2 linked regions of the Vallitalea longa genome follow. The protein of the gene in region 1 interacts with the protein of each later gene in a pairwise test. Links are inferred from orthologs where the notes say so. Each region holds a gene or a part of one and is shown on either strand. Other genes may lie near its edges.

Region 1 (12,044 bases):
GTTTTTAAGTCTTTTTCTTTTTTACCTAAAGGAGTAATAATGTATTTCAAAGACCTAGAGTTGATTTGTCTTACATTGATATATCCTTTATTAATCATGTCTTGTACTATGCTATTTATCAAACCAAGAGATAGACCTAATTCTTTAGCTAGTTGTCTTTGGGTCACATGTTCATTATTACTAATTTCACTTAATAATTGTAATTCTCTATCCATAATGCCCCCCTGTTATTTATATATAAATTTATAGCCTGTACTACTTATAACTACAGTTTATATCAATTGGAAATAATTGTCAATAATTTGTTAAGTATTATCATTATTATCAAAAATAATTCCAAAATGTTTATAACATAAAGGTGTAACTACCCTTCCTCTTGGTGTTCTGTTAATATAACCTAACTGAATTAAATATGGTTCATAAACATCTTCAACTGTTCCTGATTCTTCTCCGATAGTTGCTGCAAGAGTATCTAGACCTACAGGTCCTCCATTATATTTTTCTATCATAGCAAGTAACATTTTTCTATCATTCTTATCTAAACCGCTTTTATCAACATCTAATAGATCAAGTGCATAATCAGCTACTTCTTTTGTAATATCTCCCTCATACTTAACTTGAGCAAAATCCCTTACACGTTTTAGCAACCTGTTTGCAAGTCTTGGTGTTCCCCTTGATCTTCTTGCAATTTCTACAGCACCTTTCTCATCTATTTCAATATCAAGTACTTCTGCTGACCTTTTTACGATATGAGTCAGTTCATCTAGAGTATAGAATTCCAATTTATTAATTACACCAAACCTGTCTCTTAAAGGAGATGTTAAAAGTCCTATACGAGTTGTTGCACCAACTAATGTAAATTTAGGAAGGTCAAGCCTTATAGATCTTGCTGATGGACCTTTTCCAATGACTATGTCAATAACGAAATCTTCCATGGCAGGATACATAACTTCCTCTACCTGTCTATTGAGTCTATGTATTTCATCAATAAATAGTATATCTCCCTCTTGCAGATTATTGAGTATCGCTGCCATATCTCCTGGTTTCTCTATAGCCGGACCAGAAGTTATTTTCAGATTGACTCCCATTTCATTTGCTATGATGCATGATAAAGTGGTTTTTCCTAATCCTGGAGGACCATATAGTAATACATGATCTAATGGTTCCTCTCTAAGCTTAGCTGCCTCTATAAATACTTTCATATTTTCTTTTGCTTTCGCTTGTCCTATATAATCTGATAGTAATTTAGGTCTCAGATTCTGTTCTATCTTAAGATCTTCATCAATTAGTTCCGTTGTTATTATTCTTTTATCCATTATCAATTGACTCCTTTGACGGCCATTAAAAGTTTGCTAATTTTCCTAATGCACCTTTAATAATTTCTTCTACAGTTGTTGTCTCTGTTATATTAACTGTTCTTACAGCTTTCACTGCTTCAGTACTTGTATATCCAAGAGCAACTAATGCCGCAATTGCATCATTTTTAACAGTAGATGATAATGTGACTTGACTATTATCAACTTCTGAACTTACATTATCCATGTAATCTTTCAGTTTCAATTTATCCTTTAGCTCCAATATTAATTTTTGAGCTGTTTTCTTGCCTATACCAGGTGCTTTAGATATAGTTTTTACATCATCAGCAATAACAGCAAATCTCAATTCATCAGGAGTAATAGTAGATAATACACCCAGAGCCCCTTTCGGTCCTATACCATTAACTGTTATTAACTTCTTGAATACTTCTAGATCATCTCTTGTCAGAAATCCATATAATAACATAGCATCTTCACGAACGTATAAATAAGTATGCATTTTAACACTTTCACCAATACTAGGTAAATTCTGCATTGCTGATATAGATATTTTTATCTCATAGCCTATATTTTGAGCCTCAATAATTATAAAATCATCACCAATATATTCTAGAGTTCCTTTTATGTACGAAATCAATTTACCACCTACTTTTACAATATTGTGTTAGGAACGTTTGTTCCTATTATACTTGATTTTGCCATTCATTACAAGTTTTACTAAAACATTCAATTAAATATTTTTTACTTAATGAACTTTGACTAACTGATATTCAATTTGGTAATAACTATAATATATTTTAATACATTCTAGGAGGGATTACACTTGTATGAATATGACTCATATTGGATTAAATCAACACCTACTACGAATTATGATGAACTAGTAGAAGATGTTTCTGTAGACTGTGTTGTCATTGGAGGCGGTATTACAGGAATTACTACTGCTTTTCTTTTGCAACAACAAGGTCTCAAAACGATTATAATAGAAAAAGAAAAAATATGTCTAGGAACTACTGGACATACAACTGGTAAAATAACTTCCCAACATAATCTAATTTACTCATATCTTATAGACAATTTTGGTGAAAAATTAGCGAAACAATATGCTGATGCTAATCAACAAGCAATAAGGTTCATTATTGATTTGGTAGGTAAATATAATATTGACTGTGATCTTAATATAGAACCATCTTACGTCTATACTACAGATGAATATAACAATATTTTAATCAACAAAGAACTAGTGGCGGCACTAAGCCTAGGTTTGCCTGCGGAATTTGTTGACTCTACTGACCTTCCTTTTGGTATTGACGGAGGAATACGTTTTTTGGAACAGGCTCAATTTCATCCAAGAAAATACATCTTAGAATTAGCACGTCTTTTTGTGAAAAACGGGGGTAAGATATATGAAAATACACAAGCTATAGATATTGACCCCAAAAAGAGTATTGTAACTACTGATTCTAATACGATTACTGCTAATAACATAATTATAGCCACTCACTATCCTTTTTTCTCAAAAGGTCATTTATATTTTGCTAGAATGTCACCTTATACTTCATATGTTATAGGTATTGATGGCAAATCCAAGTTAAAAAAAGGAATGTATATAAGCTGTGATAGAAATACTCGTTCTTTTAGATATACAGAAGATGCCAATGATAGATTATTACTAATAGGTGGTCAAACTCATAAAACCGGTCAGAGTGAAAATGAAGATGAAAATAATAATTATAAGATCCTCATGGATTATGCTAATGAATTATACTGTGATGTAACTATGCAATGTAAATGGTCTGCCCAAGATTATATCACCATAGACAAAATTCCTTATATTGGTTTATTGAATGAAGATTATAATAATATTTATGTAGCAACAGGATATGGTAAATGGGGGATGACCAATGGTACAGTAGCAGCTATGATCATAAAGGATTTAATAGTAGAAGGTACTAACCCTTGGCAAGATATTTTTAATCCTTCACGTACTTTTACAATGGACAGTATTAAAAATATGTTTACTGACTCAGTAAATTCTGGCAGTGAATTCATAACTAGTAGATATAAAGTAACTTCTGAAGAAATTGACAGGATAAAACCAACTGAAGGTATAGTTATTAAAGTTAACAATAGAACCATTGGTGCTTATCGTGATGAGAATAATAAATTATATTTAGTAGACACTACTTGTCCACATATGAAATGCAAATTACAATTTAATGATGCTGAAAAAACATGGGATTGCCCATGTCATGGTTCACGTTTTAATTATGATGGAACATTTATAGATGGTCCGGCTAATGAAAATCTAAAAAGAATTGAATTGGATGTTGATGATTATGAAGAAGAATAAACTGTATAAACTTTATAATCCCATTTGTGTACAAGGTAATATAAATAAAAGGCATTATTTTGAAGGTTGGTATTACAAATGTGTAGATGCTGACAATAATTATTCTTGTTCATTTATCCCAGGGTTTTCAACTAGTAATAACCATTATAAACGTCATGCATTCATTCAGTTCATTGACAATTCGAATAATTTCCCAATATACATTCCATATCCGATAAAATCATTTTCATACTCTGATAAACCCTTTGTTATTAATATTGGTAACTGTATTTTTTCACAATCCCGAATAATAGTTAATATTGAACATATCCATTATAATATTAAAGGTAAAATTATTCTTGGCGAATTTACAGATATAAAAAGAAATGTAAAGTTACCTACAATTATGGGATATTATCGATATATTCCGTTTATGGAATGCTTTCACAGCTTGATTAGTTTATCTCATTCTCTGAAAGGTTATCTGAATGTTAACGGCAAGGTTATCAATTTTAATAATGGTACCGGATATCTAGAAAAAGATTTCGGTACATCTTTTCCAAAACAGTGGGTGTGGATACATTCAAATACATTTGCAAACAGCAATACAAGTTTAATGTGTTCCATAGCATCTATACCTTTTGTCAAACGGACTTTTACAGGATTAATATGTGTAGTATATGTTAATGGTAAAGAATATAGATTCGCAACCTATCTAAATGCTAGAATAAAGAAATTGCTGTGTTCGAGAAATAAGCTACATGTAGAGATTACTCAAGGTAATTACACATTGCAGATAAATACCTTTTGTAGTAATAACAATATACTCACAGCACCTAAAAATGGAGATATGAATAGGAAAATCATCGAAAGTATGTCTGCAAAAATCAAAGTAAAATTAATTCATAGTAATAATATTGTTTTAGAAGATATTTCTTGTAATGGATGTGTGGAATATAATTAATATTCCACACTTTTTAGACTGATTCATTAGTAATCTTATTAACTATGTCATTTACAATACATTTAACAGGCTTACTTATATTTTTAGGCAAATTGTTAACATCAAAAAATCTAATGTCTTTACTTTCTATTCCATCTATTTTTATTTTGCCTTCGTATGTTCTAGTATAATAAGTTATGCAAATATAATATACCTCATCTCCATTGGGATAAGTGTAATGTTGATCTTCACCGGAATAAATATTAAATAGCTTAAGATCATAAGCTGTCAATCCAGTTTCTTCGAATACTTCTCTTCTTGCAGCTTCTTCTACTGTTTCTCCTAATTCTATAACACCACCAGGTAGTCCCCAAGTATCATTATCAGTCCTATGTTGCATCAGGAACCTATTATTATTATCAATTAAGACAGCACCTGATGTACTGAGTATTATAGGTCTATTACCAACCTCTTTTCTTAATTCATGTATGTAATCACTCATTGTATACCTCCATAGTTCATATTCTTATAGTAACCTAATCAAATATTGGTTCAAGTATATCTGTTTCTCTTGCTTCAAAGCACATTTTAATCTGATCTTTAGTATTTCTACCTACAGACAGTTCAGGTAGATTTTCATATTCAAAAAACTTTGCATTTGATGTCTCTAAATTGTCAGTATACCTACCATCTATATAATCACATTCAACAAATATCTTATATATGGCATATGGATAATCATCTTTGATATATTTATTTCTATCAAGAACAGCTATAATACGTTTTGGATCTACATTAGCTCCAGCTTCTTCCATAGATTCCTTTTTCGCATTTTCGGATATACTTAAATCTATATCAGCATATCCTCCTGGCATTGACCATCTTTTATCTTTCTTTTCATTAACTAACAGTATCTTGCCATTCTTGAATATAGCAGCTCTAACGTCTATTTTAGGAGTTTGGTATCCTGATTCGTTAGCAAATAATGTTCTAATCTTGTCATTACTTAACTCTGTATATTCACTCATTATTTCTATACTGATGTTCCTTATTTTTTCAAATCTTTCAATATCAAATTCATTTTTGGAAAATGCTAATCCTGACTGAGCTATCGATTGTAATTGTTTAGCCCATTGTAACCACTTGTTATTCATTTTGCTCCTCCTATCCTAACTAAAAATTATATATGTATAAATTCATGATAGAATTCATCATTTTATTTAGATTTTTATCGCAATATATTTTTTATTATATATATATTTGTCTTTTTTGTATATAGCGTAAATCAATTATATGATATATATATTAGGATATTATTTGGGAAAAATGGGGAAAATACAAATAATAATATTATTATAATGATTATTAATCATATCCAGATATGGTATTAGAGTGAAAAACATAGATATCTATTAATTTTTCCCTTTCAATATGCTAATATATATAATATAATGATTAGGTAGATTTTCAATAATATTAATCTTACTTAACAAACTAATATTGAACTTATTCATATATCAATTATATTAAGTTCATAAAAAGTTAAAATATTAAATATAATTAATTATAATTATATGGACAGGAGAATTATAATGAGTAAAGAAAATAATAACAACTGTAATTGCAATAATGAACACAATTCAAAGCATGAGGATTGCCATTGTCATGACCATGAGGAAAATTGTTGCAATCACGAGCATGAACATGATCATGAGACTATAACATTGACTCTTGACAATGACGAAACTCTTGAATGCTTAGTTTTGGGGGTATTCGAAGCAAACAATAATGAGTATATTGCTTTACTTCCAGAGGATGAGGATGACGTTCTTCTTTATAAATATATAGCATCCAGTGATGATGATATCGAACTTGATAATATTGAAGATGATGATGAATTTGATATAGTATCCAAAACATTTATGCAGCTTATTGAAGAAGAAGAAGACGATTCTATAGATGATGACCAATAAATTTCACATAAAGCTAAAGTTGTCAAATATATGACAACTTTAGCTTTAAATAAATTACTTATTATAATAATCTTTGTCTATATAAATTTTATTTTTATATTATTTATATAACAGATATATTATTCTCTTATTTGTCCATTTCCATAAATCACATATTTTGATGTTGTCAATTCTTTTAACCCCATAGGACCTCTAGCATGAAGTTTTTGGGTGCTGATACCAATCTCAGCTCCAAAACCGAATTCAAAACCATCTGTGAACCTAGTAGAAGCATTAACATAAACAGCTGCTGCATCAATCTCATTCAAAAATCTTCTTGCATTAGAATAATTTTCAGTAATAATTGATTCAGAATGTTTAGTATTATATTTATTAATATGTTCAATCGCTTCATCTATATTGTTAACAACTTTAATTGATATCTTATAGTCTAAGTATTCTTTTCCATAATCTTCTTCAGAAGCAGGTTCAATGTCTTGTACAATTGATTTCGCTATAGGATCTCCTACAATAGCCACATTATGTTCTCTAAGTTTTTTACATGCTGTAGGTAAAAATTTCGCTGCTATGTCCGTATGGACTACAATACTTTCACATGCATTACATACTCCAGGTCTCTGAGTCTTAGCATTAACCAAAATATTCACTGCCATCTCCAAATCAGCATATTCGTCTACATATAAATGGCAATTACCTACTCCAGTTTCAATTACAGGAACTGTCGAATTATTTACAACAGCTTGAATAAGTCCAGCTCCTCCTCTTGGAATCAATACATCCAGATATTCATTAAGTTTCATCATTTTTGTTGCTGATTCTCTACTAGTATCTTCAATGAGTGACACAGCATCACTAGGCATGTTAACACTAATTAAAGCATTTTTAATGATTTCTATGATTTTGAGGTTAGAATTTATAGCTTCTTTACCTCCTCTAAGAATTACAGCATTACCAGTTTTAAAACATAATGCGAAAGCATCTACGGTAACGTTAGGTCTTGCTTCATATATAATTCCTATAACACCAAGTGGTACAATCTTTTTCCCTATTTCAAGACCGTTAGGTCTTTTTTTCATCCACATTACTTCACCAATAGGATCATCTAGTTGAATAATCTTCATAATACCTTCAGCCATAGATTTTATACGATTAGAATCAAGAGTCAATCTATCAACCAAAGAACCTTTCACACCATTTTTTTCTGCATTTGACACATCAATTTTATTAGCTTCAATTATATCCTTTTCGTTTAATAATATGGCATCAGCAACTGCTTTCAACCCTTTGTTTTTATCATTTGAAGATAATTGTGCCAGTGTAAAACTAGATTTTTTTGCTTTTTGACCTTTTATGTTTAATTCATTCATGTCAATTCACCTCTGTTAATTTATTTTACTGTTAAATAGTAAAGGAATCTATTAAATAACTTGTAACTCTGTAAAAATATAATCTGGTTTAACATCATAAACATCAGATGGAATCATATCCAGTAACTGGTAGTCATAACATATAGCAATATTTATAAAAACTTCTCTATATTTAAACAAATATCTATCATAATAACCGCCGCCAAAACCAATTCTATTTTTAGTTTTATCGAATACCACTCCAGGCATTATAAAAAGAGTTTTATTTGATGGTACTGCTTCTATTAAAGTACTAGGTTCCAATATATTGAATTTACCTTTTCTTAAATCTTTTGTAGAATTAATATAATAGAATTTAATGATTCCCTTTTTTTCTACCTTAGGGACAGCTACTGTTTTATTATCTTCCCATGCTTTTTCAATAATCTTAATAGTATCAACTTCATTAAAATTACTTACGTATATAAACAATTCATTACATTCTTTATATAACTCACTGGTTATTATTTTATTATATATAACCATACTTCTATTAATCACATCATCCTTAGACATTTTTTTACGTCTATCTAGATAGCATTCCCTTATTTCTTTTTTAGTCATTTTTATGTTTAGGCTTTAACGGAGTTATATTGCCTTTTTCATCTTTTAATTTAATGGTATTCATTGTGCTTTTAAAATTTTTTCTTACAGATTCTAGATATTCTTCTCTAAGGAGTGATTGTTCGATTTTTTCTTCATCAGTAAGCCCTTCGATTTTGTTTTTTTTATATAACTCATTAATACGGTCTATTTTTTTCTTTTCCATATTTTCCTCCTGTCATTTACTACTAATCATTCATTGCAGTTATATATTTATTATGTCTATTCTAATCTCAAATACGTAACTAATCAAGCTTTTCTTATAAAATATTATTATGATGCCCCTTATTTTATTTTTTTTTATATTATAATTGTATTTTTTCACAGCTAATATCAAATAATAACTATAGTCCAACAATATTATATAAACTTGGAGTGAATAAGATGAATAGAAAAATTATTATACCATTTATATTATTAATAATGGTCATTACTGGTTGTTCAAATAGTGAACAAAAAGAAAACGAAACAAATTCTACTCTTGTAAATAAATCATTAAAATACCAATTAGTAAATATTACTGATGAAATTATTGACCTTCTAGAACAAAAAGATTATATAAAATGTTATGAAGAACTAATTAATTTCCATGAAAAAGCCAATGAAGTTGGAATATATTATATTACCGATAATGATGAAAATGCAGTAGATTTCAAAGCCTTAATTAATGATCTAAGTAAAAACATAACTGATGAAGCTAATAAACAAAAGATTCAGAAAGTTGCTATTGATGTTGAAAAGAGTCAAATCAAACTTATCACACAAATGTCTTCCCAACAGGGCTCTCAAGGTGGAGAAGAAGAATCACAGGGGCAAGATACTTCTAAATCAAGTGGTTCTAGTAGTGGTGATGGTGAAAGTAGTGGTGAATCATCTGGTAGTGGTTCATCCAGTACAGCAGGAGAAGAAAATAAATCTGAAGAAGAAGAAAAACCAGAAGAAATCATTTTACCGCAAGAAGAGTTGTTAAAAGAATATCCTGAACTAGTAACAACTGATAATGATTTAGCTATACAAAATAAAGCAGCTGACCTTTATAAATATTGTAGTTATGTTCTGACTCTAGAAGAAAAAGATAAAAAAGCTGGACTTATAAAATTAAAATATTATCTATATAAAATTAAATATCTAGCTCAATTAAAGAAATTTGATGACATTAATGGTTTTTATACAAAATTAGAAAGTGAATGGAAAAAAGAATCTGAAAATGCTAAAAAAGTTAGTGAAAAAGATGCTAAGATATTGAGTTCAATAATAGATAACTTAATGAGTCAAGTACAAGAAAAAAATATACCTGTAATAGAAATATCTAACAAGATTGCAGTTAAATCAATTAATAGTTTGATAGATAAAACCAGCTAGAAATTAATTAGTAGTAAATAATATTTATATTATAAAACTTGAAATTAAAAGAATTTAAAATTAAAGGATTATATTACTTCTCTTTTCATTTCTTAAACGAAAAGCTTTAATAGGAAATATAAATAACTCTACCTATCAATGTATTTAGTAATTATAATCCTTTAGTATTTTTAATTTAATGATAAAATTCAAAGTACTATTTTGCTATGAATAAAGTACCGATCTCTTCTCCGTAAATTATTTTTTCAATAACATTATCAACACTGGCATTCGCAATAACCATATCTATCCCATTGCTAGTAGCTATTTTGGCTGCACTAATCTTAGTTGCCATACCGCCTGTGCCATTAACCGTACCAGCACCACCAGCCATATGTTGAATGTTGTCTGTAATCTCCGTAACATGAGGAATAAGTTTAGCATCATCATTTTTTCTAGGATCCGAATCATATAGACCATTTATATCGGATAATAAAATCAATAAATCAGCACTAACTAATTTACCAACTATTGCAGATAATGTATCATTATCACCATACACTATTTCTTCAGTTGCAACCGTATCATTTTCATTAACAATCGGTATTGCTCCCATTTTCAATAACGTATTAAGAGTATTCTGTGCATTTTGTCTTCTTACTGGCTGGTCAATCAAATTTTTAGTAATTAGTATCTGGGCTACATGTTGATTATATTCACTAAATATCTTTTGATATATCATCATCAAATTTGCTTGTCCTACAGCTGCAACAGCTTGTTTTTCTTCTAAACAATTGGGTCTATTAGGTAAATTCATGGTTTTGGTTCCAACAGCAATAGCACCTGATGTTACTAGAATAACATCTTTACCCATATTTTTCAGATCCGTTATTTCTCTAATAAGTCTCTCTAATCGAAAATAATTTATTTCACCTGTTTCCTCATATGTCAATGAAGAAGAACCAACTTTAACTATTATTTTCTTTTTGTCTCTTAACTTCTCGCGTATATTCATTAATAATTCCACCTTATATTCTGCAGTAATTTATGTAATTTATCATAACTTTATTGTATTACAATAATAAACTTCTTCTATTTTACATGACATAGGTAAAATAATCAAGGAAAATAAGTTCCATTATCATTATTTTATTGTTATAATGTATTTATGGAAAAATAAGGTTCCAAATATAAAAGAGAGGTGATATCTTATGGACATTAATAAGGCAATCAAACAACTTAATGATATCGACTATAAATTACATGCAATTAATCATGCAGGAGCACTTATACATTGGGATGCTTCAACAGGTGCACCAAAAAATAGCGTAGAAGGCAGAGCAAAAACTTTATCCATACTAGCAGGAGAAGCATATAAAACTATCGTGAACGATGAGTTCAATGAACTATTAACTTATCTAGAAAATCATAAAAGCGAACTTGATTATGTAACTATGAGAAAAGCAGAAGAATTCCGTGATGAATATGATAGAACAGCTAAATTACCACAACAACTTGTAATTGACTATACAGAAGTTCAAGCAAAAGCAAGTGCTGCATGGGAAGATGCAAAGCTAAATAACGATTTTTCAACTTTTGCTCCACATCTTGAGAAAGTTATTGAATTCAATAAAAAGTTTATTGAATATAGAGGATATAAGAAACACCCATATAATACTTTATTAGATGATTATGAAAAAGGTTTGACTACAGATATTTTAGATGAATTTTTTAGTCAATTGAAAAATAGTATTGTCCCTCTAGTTTCCAAGATAAAAGAATCAAAAGTTGAAATTGATGATAGCTTCATCAAAAAGAATTATCCTATAGGAAAACAAAAAGAACTTAATAAAAGTATCTTAGAGCAATTAGGGTTCAATATGGATTCTGGTATCATGGCAGAAAGTGAACACCCTTTTACTACTAACTTCGATAGAAACGATGTAAGAATCACTACACATTATTTTGAAAACAATTTGCTACCAGCATTGTTCAGTACAATACATGAAGGCGGACACGCCATTTATGAACAAAACATAGGAGAAGAATTGAATTTCTCGACTCTAGGTACTGGAACTTCCATGGGAATACATGAATCCCAATCACGTTTCTTTGAGAATGTTATCGGAA
Region 2 (11,871 bases), on another replicon or contig:
TGAAAATAGATATAATAGATATAGAAAGCAAATTAACCCTATACACCGATAATTATCTGGATTTATGTAGAGAAAAAGAGTATAATAAGAACAAGGATTCTGATTAAAATAGATATATTTTAATTGGACTTCTTGTTTTTTAATAGTAAAGTTTTATTTTACTATTTACCTGAGGCTTAGCCTCATATTTTTTGCAACAAGGGTTAATATAGTTATAGTACATCGGAGGGAAGAAAATGGCTAAAAAGCAGAAAAAAGACACAAGAACAATCAAAGCATTAGGAATTTTAGTTCTAGTCATTGCAGCAGTCTGTATAGGACTTACATTGGGAAAAGGAGCATCCAAACCAAAAAGCAATGAAAAGAATGATGAAAACAATAATGTAGTGAACCAAGAATCTACTGACGAACCAAAGAATTCAGTTGACACTGGAGTAGAAAACGGAACCGATACGGATTCCAATCAAAAATTGGATGAAAAAGAAAAAACAGATGAAAAAGTAAAGTCTGAGACACAAGAAACAGAGACAACCGATGAAAAAGAAGAAAATATTCAAAAAGAAAACACTGAAGTAGCAAAAGATGATACTGATACAGAAAAAGAAACACCTCAAGGAAGCAGTAATGGAGATAACTTCGATATGAATGTTGATACTGCTGATTTATCCAATGCAAGAGATGGTTGGAGTTTTAGAGTGAATGATGAACATAAGCAACCAGAAGGGTATAATAAATTCGATATAGGTCAATACGATGCTTATTATGTTGCTGATACAGACGAAAAAGTAATATATCTAACATTTGATGAAGGATATGAAAATGGTTATACGGCAAAAATTCTTGATACATTAAAAGAAAATGATGTAAAAGCAACTTTTTTTGTTACAAAACCTTACATAAAAAAGAATGTTGATTTATGCAAAAGAATGAAAGAGGAAGGACATATAGTAGGAAATCATTCGGTTAATCATAAAAGAATGCATGAGCTTACAGATGATAAAATTAAGTATGAAATAGAAGAGACAGCAAGATATTTTGAAGAAATGACAGGATATAAGATGGATACTTTCTTTAGACCACCAGAAGGAGAGTATAGTGAAAGGACATTATATTTAACTAGAAAATTAGGATACAAGACTATGTTTTGGAGTATGGCTCATCGTGATTGGGAAGTTGATAATCAGCCGAGTGTAGAAACTACATATGAATATGTAACTAATCATACTCATCCAGGTATGATAGCGTTATTACATGCGGTATCATCATCTAATACAGAAGCACTTGACAGTATTCTAAAAACAATAAAAGATCAGGGTTATAGATTCGGAAATCTATATGAAGTTGAATAAATAAATAATCTGAGTTTAATTAAAAAGGAGATACCGCTGTTATTTGAATCATATACTATGATTTAATTGCAGCGGTATTTTTATATATGTATATTTTTATTAAATAGGAAAATTCTACTTTCTATTTTCCTTGAAATCTTTTATGGGGCTTAGCTTTTTGTTCTTTGGCAAATAATTTATTATAAAGATTATTAACTTGACCTTTTAAGCTAATTAACCTTTTTTTAGCAGATTCATCCCCTTGAATGTATTTGAGCATCAAATTTCCTTCTTCCAAACATAATTCATCATGTAGAGGGAAGATTTCTCTAAACAGATATAGAGCATATTTAACAAGTCGGAAAGGACCTACTGGACGAGGGGTTTCTCCTTCTGGATATTCAACACCTACGCTGTAAAGATCTTTGATACTATCAATAATATCAGTTTGCTTATTGGAAGGAGCAAAAACTATACTGAAGAACCATCCGAATAAATCTCTATCTTCACATCCATGAGCGTCACTCACACCTACTATAGGTATATCTTTACCTTTTGCTCGCTCTTCATAATATCTAGCGATCTGTAATGTGTTAGATGAAAATTCGTATCTGTGATAGCCACCTACAACTTCATTAGCATCATAGGGTTGATTGTCATACATATAATCAATGACAGAATTGGAGATGTAATAACCAGAATCTATTAACCAGTAAGGGTGACAGAAGATAGATAATCCTCCTCCTTTTCTTATTTTATCGAAACACCATTCACTAGAAGCACACTCATATCTTGCATGATCATCGTCAATATCTATAGTTTTTTCAATATCTTTAACTTCTTTGTAGTATTCATCTTTATTTTCCTTCATATATTCATTAACACTGAAATTTCCACCAAAATTAATAATATGAACATTATTATTTTCGGGATGAACTTCTTCTCCATTTGCTATCAACATATCAAGTTCAACGTCTTTAAAACTATTTTTGCTTTCAATTGACGGATAATATTTTCCATGGTCGGTTAATGCCATGAAATCAAATCCTATTTTTCTACAAGATGCGGTAACAAAAGCAGGAGATTCTGTTCCGTCCGAGCGATGACTGTGCATATGTAGATCTCCTTTATAAGGAATCCTATCAAATAAATCAGGTTTTACAGAATAGAAATTGAAAGAATATGTTTTTTTGGTTTTAGTATTAGTAATTCTAATTGTATGCTCTTGTTCTCCTGTAAAATGTTGGTTTAATTCAATTACACCATTTTCCCCTCTAACCATATACTTATCTTGGTAATTATATTCCCCTTTATTAGAAAAATGTTCTAAAGGATAATAAACAACCTCATAATCAGTATCAGAGTCAAAAGATTCGTGATTAACCAAAGGTTTGATTCTTATATCGACTGTTGTATCCGCCAGAATTATTTTAGGGGTGACTTCAAAAAAACGTAATACTTCATTCATCACATATCCTCCTTAAATACTTATTTTTTTTATTATAGCATAATGAATTTAAGCAAACAAGTATTTGTGTGAAGTTATATTAATATATATGTAATAGCAAGTAAATATTAGCGTTTAACTAAATAAAATTATATTATTTCCTTGAGATTTAATAAAATTATGATATAATTATTTGCATAAAGTTGTATATATGTGTATTTATTAGGAAAAAATATGCTGTTATATAATAAGGAGATGTTTTTTGGAATGATAAAATTAAATAAAACTCAGGTAAAAATATTTATTTTATGTTGGGCTGCATATGCCAGCATATATTTTGGAAGAGTCAACTTATCTGTAGCTATTCCCCAAATTCAAAATACTTTTGGTTGGTCAAAGGGAAGTATAGGGTTGATAGGTACACTATTCTATTGGGTATATGGTTTTGGACAATTGATTAATGGGCAAATAGGAGACAAAGTATCAGCTAGGAAAATTATATTTATGGGTTTGATAACAACAGCTGTATGTAATATATTTTTTGGGTTTTCTTATGTATATTTGATAATGATAATTTTATGGGTAGTTAATGCATATGCACAATCTTTATTATGGGGTCCTATAGTTAAATCAATAACTAATTGGTATGAATATGATAAGAGAAGTAGTGTCTCCATAGGTATATCAACCTCAATGGTAGCAGGTTACTTATTGGCTTGGGGAGGTTCTGGATTAATAATATCAAGATATAGCTGGAACTATGTGTTTTTAATACCTGGAGTAGTTATATTTATTTATTCAATAATATGGTTTATATTTTTTATAGACAAACCTAAGGTGCAAGAATCATGTGTACTAAATGATACAAGAGAATCTAGTATATCTGAAAATCAAGATAAGTACACATTACTTCAAGTAGTGAAAAGATCTAAATTGATTTATATTGTCATAGCTTGTTGTGTACAAGGAATAATAAAAGACTCTATCGCATTGTGGGCTCCTAGTTTATTTATGGAAACACAGAGTCTTGATATCAATAAAACAATTCAATATATAATATTTATACCTTGTATGAATTTATTAGGTATGATGTTAGCAAGTTATTTAAATAAAAAAATGCAATATAAAGAAAAACGTACCATAGTTTGGTTGTTTATAGCAGGTATAATTACGGTATTGGGATATTTTATGTTCGGCTCATATAGTACAGTAACAGCTCTATTATTCTTGGGATTATTATCTGCTGTAATGTATGGAGCTAATACTCTATTGCTCGGAGTTATTCCATTGCATTTTTCAAAATACAATAGGGCTTCTTCTGTAGCGGGATTTTTAGATTTCTGTTCGTATTTTGCAGCGGGATTTTCAACATTTGTTACAGGTGTTTTAGTGGATTCTTTTGGATGGAATGGAGTTATGGTCTTTTGGATTGTTTGTTTGATAATAGGAACGATAGCTTTGCTTATGAGTCTTAAATATGATAAAATAGCAGTAAAAATGAAAGAAGTAATGAATAATACATATTAGCTAATTGAAGGAGTGGGAGTTTTGTTAGCAGAGGAAAGATATAAAATTATACTTGAATTGTTGGAGAAAAATAATTCAGTGAAATCTTCTTATTTAATTGAACTTTTTGGTGTTTCTGTGGAAACAGTAAGAAGGGATTTAGAACATATGGAGAGTAAAGGATTTTTACATCGTGTGCATGGAGGAGCAATGCTAGATGAGATTAATCCAAAACCAGTAGACTTTAAGATAAGAGAAAAAAGTCATAATGAAGAAAAAGTTAAAATAGCGGAGAATGCAATTAAGTATATATCTGAAGAATCTGTTATAGCTCTAGACAATGGTACTACAACATTAGAAATAGCAAAACTTCTAAAATATAATTTTAAGAAATTAACTATATTAACTAATTCAATATTAGTAGTTGAAGAATTAATAGATCGAAATAATTATACAATCATATTATTAGGTGGTATAGTTAATAGTAAAGATAAATCCCTAAAAGGAGAACTAGTCGAAAATTATATCAATTTATTTCATATAGATATATCTTTCATTAGCGTTAGCGGAATATCTTTAAAAGAAGGTGCTACGGAATTCGAATTAGAAACAATACCTATACAGAAGAAATTAATTGAACGTTCTGGGAAAAAAATATTGTTGGCTGATAGCAGCAAATTCGGGGTTGTATCTTTACTGAAAGTTTGTGACTTAAATGATGTGGATACAATAATTACAGATTCTAATTTGAAAGATTCAATATATGCTAGATATAAGGAAAAGGGAATCAACGTAATCAAATGATCTGTTATAGATAGTAGACTTATACAATTCAATAGTTCCAGATATTTTATAAAGGGTAGCTTTTTACTATAGGTTTGTTGATTATATATATTTATGTGGGTATTATCCATGCTTTTTATAACTTTTTACTCTTTACAAAGGAGTTAGAATTATATTATAATTTAGACTGTTGTTTGATTAACATATCATGATAAATAAGTTTAACGTTCAATCAATATAGTATATACTTAGATTAATTAATCTTGATAATTTAATTTTCGTATACTGTAGAAGTTGGAATCAGAAACAATTAATAAAACAAGTAATTTTACTAATAATATAAATAAGGTAAGTTTCATATGAATTGGTTAATAATAAATATGAAATGGACTTTACAATAAAATAACTAGGAGGTACATAAATGTCCAAGATATTTGAACAAAAAGACTGGCAAGAAAGCATGAAATTAAGATTTGATTTTAATAATATGATGACAGCTTATGTTGGTGAGAACGGTATTAATGAATCAGAGATAGCTGATTTGGAAGCACAAATTGAAAAAGCTGAAAAAGCTATGGTAGAAAAACGTACTAACGGAGGAATGGACTGGAGAGAATTACCATACAATCAAGCAGAAGTCGTATCTGATATTAAATCTTATGTAGAAAGTGTTAAAGATGATTTTGATGCTTTTGTAGTATTAGGAATCGGCGGCTCAGCACTTGGTCCAATTGCAGTACAACAAGCCATTAATCATCCTTATTATAATGAATTATCTAAAGAAAAAAGAGGGGGATATCCAAAATTATATGTAATGGATAATGTTGATCCTGAAAAACTTGTTTCTTTATTTAATATCATCGATCTTGATAAAACATTATTTAATGTCATTACTAAATCTGGAAGTACTTCAGAAACAATGTCCCAATTTATGATTATCAAAGAAATGTTAGAAGAAAAATTAGGTAAAGAAGAATCTAAGAAGCATATTGTATGTACTACTGATGTTAAGAATGGTAATCTTAGACCTATAGCTGATACAGAAGGATACAAAAGCTTTGTTATTCCTGCAGGAGTTGGAGGAAGATTTTCAGAGCTTACACCAGTTGGTTTATTGCCAGCAGCTATGTGCGGTATAGATATTGAAGAATTGTTAGCAGGAGCAGCTTATATGGATGAAATGTGTAAAACAGATAATACATTCAAGAACCCTGCATCAATGTATGCTATTCTTAATTATATATCAATGAAAAAAGGTAAGAATATATCAGTTATCATGCCTTATGCAGACTCATTAAAATACATTGGTGATTGGTATGCACAATTATGGGCAGAATCACTTGGTAAGAAATACGATAATGATAAGAATGTGGTAAATTCTGGACAAACACCAGTAAGAGCTCTAGGAGCTACTGATCAGCATTCACAAGTTCAATTATACTCTGAAGGACCTAAAGACAAAGTTATCGTATTTGTAGGTGTTGACAAATATAAGACATCTCTAGATATTCCAAAGATATATGGCGATATTCCAAGTCTTGGATTCTTAGGTGGAGAGACTCATAATAAATTAATAAAAACAGAGCAAATGGCTACTGAATATGCTCTATTGAAATCAGGTCAAACTAATATGACTATAACTTTACCAGAAGTTAATGAATTTACATTAGGTCAAATCTTATACTTATTTGAAGTAGCTACTGGATTTGCAGGAGAGTTATTGAATATTAATGCATTTGACCAGCCTGGAGTAGAAGAAGGTAAAAATGCAACATATGCTATGTTTGGAAGACCAGGATATGATGAAAAAAAAGCTGAACTTGATAAAAGACCGGCTAAGAATGATAAATACATCATCTAATAAGACATAATAAAAGGAGCTATTATAGCTCCTTTTATTATAATCTCATTATGCTTCTTCTTTTTTTCTTTTCTTTTTCAACATCTATAATTTCTATTTCAAGGTAATCAAAATCAATTTGTTCTATAAAATGATCTTGTTTAAATGAAGTTTTCCCATATGCAGGATAATCTTTATAATTATCATTCAGCCACATAGGATGTTGTAAATCAAATTCATAGCATATTTTATCAAGACAATCATGAGTCAGAGCATCTTTAGATAGATTATCTTCCATTTGCTCTATAACAGTATCTTTTACCATTTTATTATTTTTATAAACTTTTCCCCAAAGTCTGAACATATTATTTTCCTCTCTACGGATAAAAAATTCTTGATTTTAATTAGTAGCGTTTATATTATTATATATGCATTATAAACAAGCTTCAACCTTTATTTTCATTAAGACTTAATAAAGTAATATCTATAAAATGTCAGATATACTATAGATAATCTTCTCTTTACAGGTCATGTTATAATATTAATGTGAGTTTTTTTCGGATCTTTTATTTATTAAAATAATGGAAGTCTTAAGGAAAGGTAATAGATGATGATTTATAAAGACATTGTTGAAGGTATTTTTATTGAACGTCCCAATAGATTTATAGCGAAAGTATTAATAAATGGAATACTAGAGACTGTTCATGTTAAAAATACTGGAAGATGTAAAGAGATTCTAGTTGAAGGAACTAAAATATTTTTACAAAAAAGTAATAATCCTAATAGAAAAACCAAATATTCATTGATAAGTGCATATAAAGACGATATGCTGATAAATATTGATTCTCAAGTACCTAATTATGTGGTATATGAAGCAATAGCTGATAATAAAATACGTGAATTTGTTGATTGCGATATACTAAAAAGAGAACAGAAATATAAAAATTCCAGGTTCGATTTATATTATGAAAAAAATAACAAAAAAGGATTTATAGAAGTCAAAGGTGTAACTCTAGAAAATGACGGTCTAGCAATGTTTCCTGATGCTCCCACCAAAAGAGGAACAAAACATCTTGAAGAACTCATTGATGCCACATGTAATGGATATGAAAGCAATCTGTTTTTACTGATACAGATTGATGATATAAATAAATTCAAACCTAATCATGTGACGGATAAATTATTTGCTAAAACTTTATTGAAAGCAAAAGATGCAGGAGTCAGAATTTTATGTTATAATTCATTAGTGACAAAAGATGAAATAATTATTGGAAGTAAAGCAAAAATATGCTTAGAAACAGAATTCAACTAAAGAAGGTGAAATCATGGAAGGAGAAGAAAGAAGAACTAATATTATAAAACTTTTAACAGAAAGTGAAGAACCAATAACTGGATCAAATTTAGCCAAAACATATTCAGTAAGTCGTCAAGTAATAGTTCAAGACATAGCACTACTTAGAGCTAAAGGGTGCAAAATCATTTCGACATCTAATGGTTATATGATATATGAAACCAAAAAGGAATTCACTAAGCTATTGGCCGTAAAACACTCAAAACATCAGATAAAAGAAGAATTAGAAATAATGGTGGATTTTGGTGCAACAATAGTGAATGTTATGGTTGTTCATCCTGTTTATGGTGAAATAACTGCTAATCTTATGATTTCTTCTAGAAAACATATAGATGATTTTATGAAAAAACTTCAGAACAACGAATCAGTACCTCTTATGAGATTAAAGAATGGCGAACATTATCACTTAATAAAAGCAAGTAATCCTAAGATTTTGGATTTAGTTGAAAAAGAATTAAAATTAAAAGGATTTTTAATGTAAAAAAATTTAATTACAGGTGACAAGACACATGAATTTACAGGAGGATTGTTATGAAACAAGGAAATAAGAAAAGTGGATTCATTAATAAAATTATAAACCGATATTTTATTGATGGGTTGAGTGGTATGGCAATGGGATTATTCTCAACTTTGATTGTTGGATTGATCATTAAGCAGATAGGAAGTTTAATTGGAGACAATCTTATTGGGAATACATTAACTAGCATAGGTTCCATTGCGAGCATATTGACAGGAGCAGGAATTGGTGTAGGTGTGGCCCATAAGCTGAAGACATCAAATTTAGTAATGTATTCATCAGCCGTTACTGGTCTAGTTGGTGCATATGCCGGTAAAATCATCAGTGGTCAGACTTTTGTTGATGGTAATGTTTTGCTTATTGGTCCAGGAGAACCCCTTGGAGCTTTTATTGCTGTTATTTTTGGTATTGAAATAGGAAAACTGGTAGCAGGTAAAACTAAGATTGATATTATACTCACACCTATAACAACAATTATAGTTGGAAGTAGTATTGGTCTATTAGTTGGACCGTCAATATCTTCATTTATGTTTTGGCTTGGTGATATTATTGAATTTGCAACAGTCCAAAAACCATTTATTATGGGAATATTGGTCTCTGTATTAATGGGAATGATGTTAACTCTACCTATTAGTTCTGCCGCTCTATCTATTATTCTTAATCTAAGTGGATTAGCAGCTGGTGCCGCAACGGTAGGGTGTTCTACTCAAATGATAGGTTTTGCAGTAGCAAGTTATAGAGAAAACAAAGTGAATGGTCTTGTAGCTCAGGGTTTAGGAACATCAATGTTACAAGTCCCTAATATAGTCAAGAATCCAAGGATATGGCTGCCGCCTATTTTAGCTAGTGCCATTCTTGGTCCAATATCAACTAAATTATTTTTGATGGAGAACAGTGCTTATGGTGGTGGCATGGGTACCGCTGGTTTAGTAGGACAAATTATGACTTTTGATACGATGTTTGAAAATCAGTCAGCAGGTATACTGATTACTAAGATAATTGTTTTGCATATAGTATTACCAGCCATATTGACGTTAGTTATTTCTGAGCTGTTCAGAAAAAAAGGATGGATTAAATATGGGGATATGAAACTAGATAGTTAATTAATAGACTTTTTAACTTTAATATTCCATGTAGATCGGTTTATAAAGAATTTTATAGAATAAAAGCATAGGTATCTCACCAAAAATAGGTTGAGATACCTTATTTATATGTATTAAATTAAGAGAGGATAAGTTAAGTTAATATATAATTAGAAATTTTAAGACAGTATTGATAATGAATCAAATATGAAGTATGGTTAATACATATTAAGATAGGTATTACAAAATGGACTATTGCTGAAGGATATATGTTGATTAAATAGCTATATTTTTGTGTTGATAGGTAATTTAAATAAATTTATAAATTTTTGAAGGGATTTCTAAATAATTAACGTCTATACATATAGATACTAATTTAGTATATCTTAAGGGAGATTAATACAAGATATAATATCTGTTAGAAAGAGAGGAATAAAATGAAGCATAAAAAATTAGGAACTTTAACTTTAGCACTGACACTGATAGTACTAGGTATAATTTTGTTAATAAACAATTTTGTACCCATAGACATTTACAAGACATTAAGAATACTAGTAGCAATAAGTATCATACTTATTGGGGTGGAATTCATTTTCTTTGATTGGTATTACAAAAAAAGAAATTCTGCTATGGAGTTAAAAGTTAGTGTTTCTTCAATTATATTACTTATAATAATATATAGTGTTTGTTTTTTATTTACTAATATTAAAATTAATCTAAATAATGAAGAATCAGGAAATATTTTTAGAAGGTTGTTTGAAATGACAGACCAATACCAAATAACTAAAAGTTATGTAGAAAATGCTGATAACCTAGAAACAATAAGTATAGATAGCAATGGGGGAGATATAAAAGTAAGTGCAACAGAGAGGAAAGATATAAATATAGAGGCAGTAATCCATGTAAATACTTATGGAAGTGAAGAAGAAGCAGAAGAATTAACGGATAATATGATTGATATTGATAGAAAAGAAGAAAATATTCTACAAATAAATTCTAATAATAAGATGTATAACCATAGACAAATATATTCATATGTGGATTATACAATAGAAATACCAAAAGAACTACAGGTTAGCATAAGTAATAAAAATGGCAATGTTTATGTGTATGATGTGAATGGAAAAACTGTAATTTCTTCCCGTAATAGTGATATTGAAGTTGAAAATATAGGTGATGAATTATATATAGAAAATAAGTATGGAGATATAGAAGTATGTAATGTAAGTGGAGTCACTGAAATAAAAAATGAAAACGGAGTAGTTGATATAGAAAAAATCGGTAGTGACCTTATAATAAAAAATTGTTATGACAAAATAGAATTTGAAGATATTATGGGAAATGTTACTATTGAACAAAAAAATGGTGAAATAGATGGTAATTCAGTAAATAAGGACTTAGAGATAGATGCAGAATATAGTCCTGTTAAAATAGAAGACATTAAGGGATCGGTAAATATAGAGACTACTAATAATGAAGTTATTGTAAAAAATGTAGATAATAATTTAGAGTTATCCAACAAATATGGTGCTATGACATTAGAAAAGATTAGAGGAAATATATCCATATATAGTACAAATGGAGATATAAATTTAGATAATCATGATATACAGGTTAAAGAAATAGATATTGAACACAAGTATGGAAGGGTAAATATTGATATTCCTAATGATCAACAAGGACAATTCAAATTGAAGACTAGATACGGTAACATCAATTCAATAATTGATATGGAGATTGATGAAGAAGATAACGAACAATCAGTAAACAGCATAATCGGAGACAATAATAGCTTGATTGATATAACTACTAATAATGGCGATATAGAAATTGAGTAATATAAAAAGCATCATAGATTTCTTTATGAAGTGGGTGGTTATTTGGATGATTCCATAGAAAAGTTAATAGAACGAGACCAAATAGCTTTTAGAGCACTTGTTGAAGAATATCAAAACAGATTTCTAAGTATGGCTTATAAATATACCAACGATTATAATGATGCTGAGGATTTATGCCA

Evidence for each region.
Region 2: the proteins of QMG30_RS12750 (region 1) and sfsA interact in binary tests that used the Escherichia coli proteins (3 or more experiments, as listed by UniProt). The link is inferred for Vallitalea longa from one-to-one orthologs.

Annotation. Positions count from the first base shown.
Region 1 is NZ_BRLB01000007.1:75,485-87,528, forward strand. Bases 5,808-8,767 are described here. They hold QMG30_RS12750 (glutamate-5-semialdehyde dehydrogenase), read right to left. Parts: upstream 7,932-8,767; coding sequence 6,684-7,931; downstream 5,808-6,683. Other genes in these bases: QMG30_RS12745 (DUF1292 domain-containing protein), read left to right, coding at 6,184-6,564; QMG30_RS12755 (5-formyltetrahydrofolate cyclo-ligase), read right to left, coding at 7,983-8,534; QMG30_RS12760 (DUF896 domain-containing protein), read right to left, coding at 8,527-8,739. In the rest of the region: QMG30_RS12710 (winged helix-turn-helix transcriptional regulator), read right to left, coding at 1-215; Holliday junction branch migration DNA helicase RuvB, read right to left, coding at 306-1,316; Holliday junction branch migration protein RuvA, read right to left, coding at 1,342-1,953; QMG30_RS12725 (FAD-dependent oxidoreductase), read left to right, coding at 2,140-3,669; QMG30_RS12730 (tocopherol cyclase family protein), read left to right, coding at 3,656-4,612; QMG30_RS12735 (NUDIX hydrolase), read right to left, coding at 4,626-5,093; QMG30_RS12740 (NUDIX hydrolase), read right to left, coding at 5,128-5,745; QMG30_RS12765 (hypothetical protein), read left to right, coding at 8,958-9,935; proB (glutamate 5-kinase), read right to left, coding at 10,132-10,929; QMG30_RS12775 (carboxypeptidase M32), read left to right, coding at 11,126-12,044. UniProt on the Escherichia coli protein: Catalyzes the NADPH-dependent reduction of L-glutamate 5-phosphate into L-glutamate 5-semialdehyde and phosphate. The product spontaneously undergoes cyclization to form 1-pyrroline-5-carboxylate.
Region 2 is NZ_BRLB01000022.1:14,344-26,214, reverse strand. What follows is about bases 6,577-9,363. They hold sfsA (DNA/RNA nuclease SfsA), read left to right. Parts: upstream 6,577-7,511; coding sequence 7,512-8,216; downstream 8,217-9,363. Other genes in these bases: QMG30_RS21855 (PTS sugar transporter subunit IIC), read left to right, coding at 8,787-9,363; QMG30_RS21860 (transcription repressor NadR), read left to right, coding at 8,230-8,736; QMG30_RS21870 (hypothetical protein), read right to left, coding at 6,963-7,268; QMG30_RS21875 (glucose-6-phosphate isomerase), read left to right, coding at 6,577-6,925. In the rest of the region: QMG30_RS25340 (acetyl-CoA carboxylase carboxyltransferase subunit alpha), read left to right, coding at 1-52; pdaA (delta-lactam-biosynthetic de-N-acetylase), read left to right, coding at 237-1,349; QMG30_RS21890 (PHP domain-containing protein), read right to left, coding at 1,471-2,796; QMG30_RS21885 (MFS transporter), read left to right, coding at 3,043-4,302; QMG30_RS21880 (DeoR/GlpR family DNA-binding transcription regulator), read left to right, coding at 4,324-5,085; more of QMG30_RS21875, read left to right, coding at 5,486-6,576; more of QMG30_RS21855, read left to right, coding at 9,364-9,875; QMG30_RS21850 (DUF4097 family beta strand repeat-containing protein), read left to right, coding at 10,292-11,692; QMG30_RS21845 (RNA polymerase sigma factor), read left to right, coding at 11,735-11,871. UniProt on the Escherichia coli protein: Binds to DNA non-specifically. Could be a regulatory factor involved in maltose metabolism.